3 regions of the Clostridium budayi genome follow, and region 1 is predicted to be linked to each of the others. Evidence: riboswitches for the same ligand, from Rfam matches in the RefSeq annotation. Region 1 holds a riboswitch; each other region holds the start of a gene.

Region 1 (3,111 bases):
GTAAATTCTTTTATTTCAAGCTTATATCCCTTTTCCTCTAATTTAGGTTTTATATGTTCTACAATTTCTTTATGAGGAACTGGTGTAACACCTATTGTTATAGTCTTATCGTCCCCTTTACTATTTCCACCACAACCTACTAACGCTAATGATAATACTCCTACTAATATTGATGATATTATTGTTCTTTTTTTCATATTAAAATCCCCCTTTTTATTTTTTCACTTATTGCTTTTATACTTATTATTTTGAAAGTCTTTTATAAAAATAATTTCCTAGACTTTGTAGCCCCTGAACTATAATTATTAATAATATTACTGTTACAATCATGTAATCTGTTTGGTATCTATGATAACCATATCTTATAGCAACATCTCCAAGTCCACCTGCACCTATTGCCCCTGCCATTGCTGAATATCCAATTACACTAATTATAGTTAAAGTTAATCCTGAAACTATTGATGGTACTGCTTCTTTAAGCATAACTTTAAATATTATTTGACTATCTGATGCACCAAAAGATTTTGCAGCTTCTACAACTCCTTTGTCCACCTCTCTTAATGCACTTTCTATAATTCGTGCAATAAAAGGTGCTGTTGCTATAGTTAATGGAACTATCATTGCTTCTTTTCCAACAGTTGTTCCAACTATTATTCTGCTTAGTGGGAATACTGCAACCATAAGTATTACAAATGGAAAGCTTCTTAATATATTAACTATAAAATCTAGTACACTATATATTCCTTTGTTTGGTTTTAATCCATCTTTAGCTGTTAAAGTTAAAGCTATTGCAATAATGAATCCAACTATAAGAGCAAAAAATGTTGATAAAAAAACCATATATCCTGTTTCCCACGTAGCTTTTAATATTTCTTCAAACATTTATAATACCTCCCACTGAACATTTTTTTCTTTTAGATAATTAAATATAATATCTTTGTCTTCATCATTTATATTTATAACTAAATTTCCTAGAACACTTTCTCTAAACCTTTCTAGCTTGCCCCATACTATTGAAAAATCTACATTTGTGTCTCTTGCCATTTTAGTTATAAGTGCATTTTCTGATGAATCTTTTGGGAAAAATATTTTTATATTTATTCCGCTCTCTGGTAATAGGTCTATATCATTTTCTCCAAGGAATTTTTTAAGCGAAACTCCTGGCTTTAAAAATAATTCTTCAGCCCTGCCTTGTGCTTTAATTTTTCCCCCTTCTAAAAGTGTTATTTTTTCACAAACTTCTTTTACCACCTCCATTTGGTGAGTTACCATTACTATAGTTATCCCAATTTCTTTATTTATTTTTAAAATTAATGATAGTATGTCCTTAGTTGTTTTAGGATCTAATGCTGAGGTAGCTTCATCACAAAACAGTATACTTGGTTTTAATGCTAATGCTCTTGCAATTGCAACTCTTTGCTTTTGACCACCACTTAATTCTGACGGCATACTTTTAATTTTATTTTCTAAATCTACAAGCTTTAGTAATTCTAAAACCCTCTCCTTAACTTGTTCTTTTTTATATCCCCAAAGTTCTAATGGAAGTGCTATATTTTCATACACATTTTTTCTTTCTAATAAGTTAAAATTTTGAAATATCATTCCGATATCTTTTCTAAGTTCTCTTATTTCTAGTTTGTTTAAATCCTTAATTTCCTTATCCTTTATTAAAATACTTCCTGTATCATAGCTTTCTAATCCATTTAAACATCTTAAAAGCGTTGATTTACCAGCTCCACTATGACCTATTATTCCGTATATCTCTCCTTTTTTAACTTCTAAGGATATATCTTTTAAAACTTCTATCTCCCCAAATTTCTTTTTTAAATTTTTAACCTTTATCATATACTTAAAGCCCCCTTTTTTAGAAAATAAAAAATGCACTAGAGAATAAATCTCTAGTGCATGAAACGTTCCTTGCCCTATTAATGTATTCCCTTATCTATCAGATATTAAATCTGCAGGATTTAGCACCACACTAAAATAACAATTTAAATATAAAATATATTTAAACCTTGCTATTAATTTAGCAGGTTGCTGGGCTTCATAGGGCCAGTCCCTCCACCACTCTTGATAAGAATTCGATATTTTATTTTGTAAATAAATAATTTAATTTGAAATTTTATCCATAAACTACTTATATATAATATATTATGTTTTTAATACTTTGTCAATAACCTTTTATAAAAAATTTTTATATAATAATTTTTTATATTAGTTTTTAAAAATAATATAATTTTATATCTTTAGTCTTATAAAGCATCTGCCTTTCTAATGTGTTATTTATCATTAATCTATGTATAACTGATACTTATTGTTCATCATATTTTAGTAAATATTAAAATTTCTCTACGTCCCATAAAATATCTATAATTTCTCCCTCAGCATTATCATCTATAAATTCTAATATTTTCTCCTTCATACTATCTGCTATTTTATTATTTCCACAAATTGATGAAAGTCCTATTGTAATTAACTTATGATTATCCATATTATCTACTTCACCAAGGGAAATATTAAATTTATTTTTAAGCCTTTGACTTATGCTTCTAACTATCATTCTTTTTTCTTTTAAAGAATTAACCCATTCACTTCTTATTGTTATTTTCATAAGTAATATGTACATTTTCCCACCTCAAGCTTTACATAATTTGTATTTAATATATGCTCTATATTCTTATAATATTCCATATTTTTATTTATATAAATCATATTAACTTTAATTTATTTCTTTAATTAATCTATAGTGAAAAAGCCTAAGAATTCATTTTAAATTCTTAGGCTTTTTCACTATCTTAACATATAATTAAAATTGTAAAACAAATAATTACATAGTTGCAATTACTTCAATTTCAACTGGAGCATCTAGTGGTAGTTTAGCCACTTGAACACAACTTCTTGCTGGTGGTTTCCCCTCAAAGAAAGTAGCATAAACTTCATTAACTGCTGCAAAATCGTTTAAATCTTTAACGAATACAGTAGTTTTAACAACCTTATCCATACTTGTTCCAGCTTCTTCTAATATGTTTTTAATGTTTGTTAGACTTTGTTTAGTTGCCTTCTTAATTTCAGTAACTAGTTCTTTTGTTTCAGGGTTTATTGGAATTTGTC
Region 2 (3,111 bases), 170 kb from region 1:
ATTATCAGTAGCAAACAAAATGTCTGCAGTTGATGTTGAAAGAATAAAAGAAAGTTTAGAAAAAAAGAATGGAAAAGAAGGAGTAGCAGAGGCATTTAATATAATTAAACGTAGACTTACGGATGAAGACTATAAAGAAATTAAGGAGATATTATCACCTTATATAAATATAAAGTTATTAGAAGGCATGAACTAATATAAAAATATGTTTATTGATAAAAATAGGAGTATTTTAGAGATATAGGTAGAATATAAAATATAATCTCCATATTTGACCTGTTTTGTCATTTGAAATATAGGGTAGGAGACTATATACTAACTATTGTCGGTTGGGCAAACGCCTAACAGACAAGAAAAAATAAAGTTTTGGTGGAGTTCCCGAGTGGCCAAAGGGGGCAGACTGTAAATCTGTTGTCAGTTGACTTCGAAGGTTCGAATCCTTCCTCCACCACCATTTTATGGGCGCATAGCTCAGCTGGGAGAGCACCTGCCTTACAAGCAGGGGGTCACAGGTTCGATCCCTGTTGTGCCCACCATAAAATTTTAAAAATGATATATTGCTGATGTGGCTCAATTGGCAGAGCAGCTGACTTGTAATCAGCAGGTTATCGGTTCAAGTCCGATCATCAGCTCCAAACTAGGTGGAGTTCCCGAGTGGCCAAAGGGGGCAGACTGTAAATCTGTTGTCAGTCGACTTCGAAGGTTCGAATCCTTCCTCCACCACCATTTATGGGCGCATAGCTCAGCTGGGAGAGCACCTGCCTTACAAGCAGGGGGTCACAGGTTCGATCCCTGTTGTGCCCACCATATCATTTTTGAATTTTATAATTAAAACTTTATATGCTGATGTGGCTCAATTGGCAGAGCAGCTGACTTGTAATCAGCAGGTTATCGGTTCAAGTCCGATCATCAGCTCCAATTTAGGTGGAGTTCCCGAGTGGCCAAAGGGGGCAGACTGTAAATCTGTTGTCAGTTGACTTCGAAGGTTCGAATCCTTCCTCCACCACCATTAACATCAAGAATATTCTTGATGTTTTTTTATTTATCTAAATATTTAGTATTTTAATAAGTGGTGAATATTAACAATAAAATATTAAGTTATATATTTACAAAATATTATGTTATAAAAAAACACTATATAGGTAAAGCTAATAATATAGCAATTAATAGGTAAATTTAAATAAAAATAGAGAGAAAAAAATTGTGAACTTATAAAATATAGAAGAATTTTACATGAATAAAATGTATTGACTAGCTAAATTCTATGTGTTACAATTTTCAAAGAAATTCACTTAAAAATAAATACATAACTCTTATCAAGAGAGGTGGAGGGAAATGGCCCTTTGAAACCCAGCAACCTACAAATAATTTAATTATTAAAGTGTGGTGCTAATTCCTGTAGAGTAATCTACAAGATAAGAAAGATTAGGAAACTAGTTCTCTTCTTATCGAAGAGTTTTTTTTATTTAAAAAAATATATATTATAAGGAGAAGAAGAATGAGAAGATTATTTACATCAGAATCAGTTACTGAAGGACATCCAGATAAAATCTGTGACCAAATCTCAGATTCAGTATTAGATGCTATTTTAGAAAAGGATCCACATGCTAGAGTTGCTTGTGAAACTTGCACAACAACAGGTATGGTAATGGTTATGGGAGAAATCTCAACTAACTGTTATGTTGATATTCCAAAAGTTGTTAGAGAAACAATAAGAGAAATCGGATATGATAGAGCTAAATACGGATTTGACTGTGATACTTGTGCAGTAATGACAACTATCGATGAACAATCATCAGATATAGCTATGGGAGTTGACGAGGCTCTTGAATCAAGACAAGGTGAAAAAGATGATGTTGAAGCAGTAGGTGCTGGAGACCAAGGAATGATGTTCGGATACGCTACAAATGAAACAGAAGAATTTATGCCAGCTCCAATTGCAATGGCTCACAGATTATCAAGAAGACTTACAGAAGTAAGAAAGAATGGTACTTTAAAATACTTAAGACCAGACGGAAAAACTCAAGTTACAGTTGAATACGAACACGACAAGCCAAAGAGAATAGATGCAATAGTTATTTCAACTCAACACGATGAAGAAGTAACTTTAGAACAAATACAAGCAGATTTAAGAAAACATGTTATTGATTATGTAATACCTGCTGAATTATTAGATGAAAATACTAAGTATTACATAAACCCAACAGGAAGATTCGTTGTTGGTGGACCACAAGGAGATAGTGGATTAACAGGAAGAAAGATCATCGTTGATACTTACGGCGGAATGGGAAGACACGGTGGTGGAGCATTCTCAGGAAAAGACCCAACAAAGGTTGATAGATCAGCAGCATACGCAGCAAGATGGGTTGCTAAGAACTTAGTTGCAGCAGGAATAGCTGATAAGTTAGAAATACAATTAGCTTATGCTATAGGTGTTGCAAAGCCAGTTTCAATCCAAGTAGATACATTTGGAACAGGAAAGAAATCAGAAGAAGAAATAGTTGAAATAGTACAAAAGGTATTCGATTTAAGACCAGGTGCTATAATAAGAGACTTAGATCTTAGAAGACCTATATACAAACAAACAGCAGCTTATGGACATTTCGGAAGAACAGATGCTGAATTACCATGGGAAAACTTAGATAAAGTAGAAGAAATCAAAAAATACATGTAATTATAAAAGGTGCTCTTAAATAGAGCACCTTTTTTTACCATCCTCCAGAAGAACCTCCACCGCCGGAAGAACCTCCGCCGAAACCGCCGAAGCCTCCACCACCAGAAGAGCCTCCGCCAAATCCACCGAAGCCTCCACCTCCAGAAGGGCCTCCGCCTCTATGGTTTCTTCCTCCGTTTAAAAAGATAAATGTTAAAATAGTTGAGAAAATTCTTCCATTATTAAATATTAAATCGTATAGAAATAAAATTACTAATACTATAAATATAAATGTATAACTATAAGAAGATTTATCCTTAGATGGAATTTCTACATTTAAAGATTTAGTTAAAGTAACACCGTATTCTTTAGCTATAGTATCAGAAAAAGCACTATAGCTTTCTGAAAGACCTTTTCCAAAATCATTATTTTTAAAGTTAGGTTTTGCAATAGACTCC
Region 3 (3,111 bases), 130 kb from region 1:
TTTGAGTCTATTAATAGTTTTTTTATATCATTTCCTTCAAGAACTAATGTTGTTCCAATAACCTCTACTCCATTTTCTAAAATATTTATAGGATATTCTTTATATATAATTTTTGGTGCAAATAACTTTTTTCCCTCTTCTATTGTGTCTTGTATTTTTAGAAGAAGTTCTTCTTCTATTTTTTGGCCTTTATAACCTAAATAGCGAAAAACTTCATTTTCATCAATATTTATTTCTATATTAGTCTTCTCCATAAATATTTAATGAAAAACCTTTCTCTAATATTTCTTTTGCATATTCCTTTGCTCCAAAAAGGGAAAGATCCTTATAATTACCACATTGAATTTCATTATTTGCTGGAACTTCTGTTGCCTTTAATACAATCTCTAAAACTTTTTCTACTGCACTTTTAACTTCTGCAGGGTCCCTATCTCCCCAAATAATCATATAAAAACCTGTTCTGCATCCCATTGGAGATATATCTATAACTCCATCTAGGAAATCTCTTATATTATAAGCTAAAAGATGCTCTAAGGCATGCATAGCTGCTGTTCCAAACGCTTCTTTATTAGGTTGTAGAAATCTTATATCAAATTTACTTATAGAATCTCCTAAATTACCTTTAAGATTTCCACATTTCCTTATATATGGTGCTTTGACTTTTCTATGATCTAATTCAAAACTTTCAACTTTTTTCATGCTATTGTTTCCCCCTTATTATTTATTGATTTAACTATTACTTCTATATTTTCTTTAATCCTTCTTGCAACATATGGGTTATTCATTGTGTATAAATGAATTCCATCCACCCCACTAGATGCTAAATCTATTATTTGTTCTATTGCATAAGCAATACCAGCCTCTCTTAAAGCTTCACTATCATACTCATACTTATCCATTATCTTTTTAAATTTTAATGGTATAGTTGCACCACAAAGTGATGTAATTCTATCTATTTGCTTCTTATTTACAACAGGCATAATTCCAGCTTGAATTGGTACATTAATACCGCTACCTTTTGCCTTATCTAAAAAATCATAGTATATATTATTATCAAAAAATAACTGAGATATAAAACTCGATGTTCCAGATTCAATTTTCCTTTTCATATTCATTATTTCAGCTTCAATACCTTTATTTTCTATATGCCCTTCTGGATAACATGCTGATATTATATTAAACTTTTCTTTTTCATTTACGTATTTTATAAGATCTGTTGCATACTTATATTCACCGGCTCCATTGTCATTATTGTCTCCTCTTAATGCAAGAATGTTTGTTATTCCTTCAAGTTCTAATCTCTCCATAATATAATCTATATTTTCTTTCTTAGAAGATATACATGTTAAATGTGCTAGCGCTTCTATGTTGTATACGTTTTTTATTAATGATGAAATTTCAGAAGTCTTATTATTTATAAGGCTTCCACCTGCCCCATAGGTTACACTAATAAAATCTGGTTTTAAAGTGCTAAGCTCATTTAAAGCTTTATAAATTGTTTTAACAGGTGAAGTATTTTTAGGTGGAAATACCTCAAAAGATAAAATTAATCTTTTACTATCAAAAAGTTTTCTAATATTCATAAAAAGCCCCCTTATTAATAAAAAAGGTCCTAGGATAATACCTAAGACCTGTAATCTTAAATTTATATCCTTATCTATCTGGAATTAGCACCACATTTTTATATAGGTTGCTGGGCTTCATAGGGCCAGTCCCTCCGCCACTCTTGATAAGTTTTTCCAATTGTTGTATTTTATTATATACTAAACACTTTTATTTGTAAATATATTCTATTTTGTATTATTAAAATATTCATCTTTAAATACAGCCATTAATATTACATCTGCGTACTTTCCTTCTCTATATAATTCCTTTTTTAACCTTCCTTCTTCCTTAAATCCTAATTTTTTATAACAAGCTATTGCTCTACTGTTAAACTCATATACACTAAGCTTTACTTTCTCCATATTACATTCATTAAAAATAAAATCTATAAGTGTTTTTAATGCATCATAGCCATAGCCTTTTCCCCAATAATTTTTATCTCCAATCATAATTCCAACTGTACAATTTCTATTTTTTATACTAGTCTCATTTATACTACATCCACCGATTATATTTCCACTTTCTAAATCTTCTATTGCAAAGTCATAAGTTTGATCATTAGCTCTTTTTCTTTTTACCCATTCCTCTTCTTGCCACTTTGTTAATGGAAGTACTGTTTCAAGATCTAGAAATTTTTTTACTTCATAATCATTTATAAACTCATAAAGTTTTTCTATATCTTCCTCACAATGACACCTAAGTAATACCTTTTTCCCTTTATACATAAATATTCCCCCTTCATTTATTTTTTATATATTACCAATTAAGGCATCATAAGTCAATTAAAATATAAAAAAAGAGTAAGCTAATGCTTACTCTTTTATGTTATGACCCTTTTACGGGTGATTATAAAATACTAATAAAATTGATGCACATGCACATAGGATACTAATTCCAACTATTAAATGTACAATTTGTGGCTTAGTAAGACCCTTTTCCTCTAGTCTAAAATGCATTTGACTTCTATCAGCTTGATATACTGGCTTTCCTTCATTAAATCTTTTTAGTATAACAAAGATATTATCAAATATAGGAACAGCAATTGCTAATACTGGTGCTACTAAACTTAATACAGTTGCTTGTTTAAATGCGCCATCTAAAGCGATTATACTAAGTATAAATCCTAAAAAGTTTGCACCTGAGTCACCCATGAATACTCTAGCTGGATATTTATTATAAACTAAAAATCCACCAATAACTCCAGCAAGTATTATTGAAACTGTTGCTGAGTAGCTTTGGCCTAATATAATTGCGGCAATAAAAAATGTACCTGACGATACAAGAGATATACTTCCAGCTAAACCATCCATTCCGTCTGACCAATTTATAACAGTTGTAACCCCAAATATCCAAGTTACACTAAGAACAAACTTTAAAAAATCATTTAACTCAATATACTGTCCTGTAAAAATGTTAGTAAACCCATTAAAGGAAACCCCTGCTTTAAAAACTATAATAGCTGCTAATATCTGTATTATTAATCTTGGCATTATAGGGAATTCTTTT

The links. A riboswitch is a leader RNA that binds a small molecule or an ion and turns the genes downstream of it on or off. The one in region 1 is predicted to bind S-adenosylmethionine.
Region 2: another riboswitch for S-adenosylmethionine. It lies ahead of metK (methionine adenosyltransferase); the one in region 1 lies ahead of ACZ5TJ_RS11825 (methionine ABC transporter ATP-binding protein).
Region 3: another riboswitch for S-adenosylmethionine. It lies ahead of metF (methylenetetrahydrofolate reductase [NAD(P)H]); the one in region 1 lies ahead of ACZ5TJ_RS11825 (methionine ABC transporter ATP-binding protein).

The regions. Positions count from the first base shown of each region.
Region 1 is NZ_AP042456.1:2,463,587-2,466,697, forward strand. Features, by position in the region: gene ACZ5TJ_RS11815 (MetQ/NlpA family ABC transporter substrate-binding protein) at 1-197, opposite strand, end outside; gene ACZ5TJ_RS11820 (methionine ABC transporter permease) at 244-882, opposite strand; gene ACZ5TJ_RS11825 (methionine ABC transporter ATP-binding protein) at 883-1,845, opposite strand; SAM riboswitch class I at 1,936-2,080, opposite strand; gene ACZ5TJ_RS11830 (DUF503 domain-containing protein) at 2,339-2,626, opposite strand; gene ACZ5TJ_RS11835 (RidA family protein) at 2,828-3,111, opposite strand, start outside.
Region 2 is NZ_AP042456.1:2,633,628-2,636,738, reverse strand. Features, by position in the region: gene ACZ5TJ_RS12690 (hypothetical protein) at 1-196, shown strand, start outside; tRNA gene ACZ5TJ_RS12685 (tRNA-Tyr) at 369-454, shown strand; tRNA gene ACZ5TJ_RS12680 (tRNA-Val) at 461-536, shown strand; tRNA gene ACZ5TJ_RS12675 (tRNA-Thr) at 560-635, shown strand; tRNA gene ACZ5TJ_RS12670 (tRNA-Tyr) at 641-726, shown strand; tRNA gene ACZ5TJ_RS12665 (tRNA-Val) at 732-807, shown strand; tRNA gene ACZ5TJ_RS12660 (tRNA-Thr) at 843-918, shown strand; tRNA gene ACZ5TJ_RS12655 (tRNA-Tyr) at 924-1,009, shown strand; SAM riboswitch class I at 1,311-1,422, shown strand; gene metK (methionine adenosyltransferase) at 1,499-2,674, shown strand; gene ACZ5TJ_RS12645 (TPM domain-containing protein) at 2,709-3,111, opposite strand, start outside.
Region 3 is NZ_AP042456.1:2,332,096-2,335,206, forward strand. Features, by position in the region: gene ACZ5TJ_RS11180 (methionine synthase) at 1-254, opposite strand, end outside; gene ACZ5TJ_RS11185 (S-ribosylhomocysteine lyase) at 241-699, opposite strand; gene metF (methylenetetrahydrofolate reductase [NAD(P)H]) at 696-1,583, opposite strand; SAM riboswitch class I at 1,651-1,736, opposite strand; gene ACZ5TJ_RS11195 (GNAT family N-acetyltransferase) at 1,791-2,330, opposite strand; gene ACZ5TJ_RS11200 (MraY family glycosyltransferase) at 2,442-3,111, opposite strand, start outside.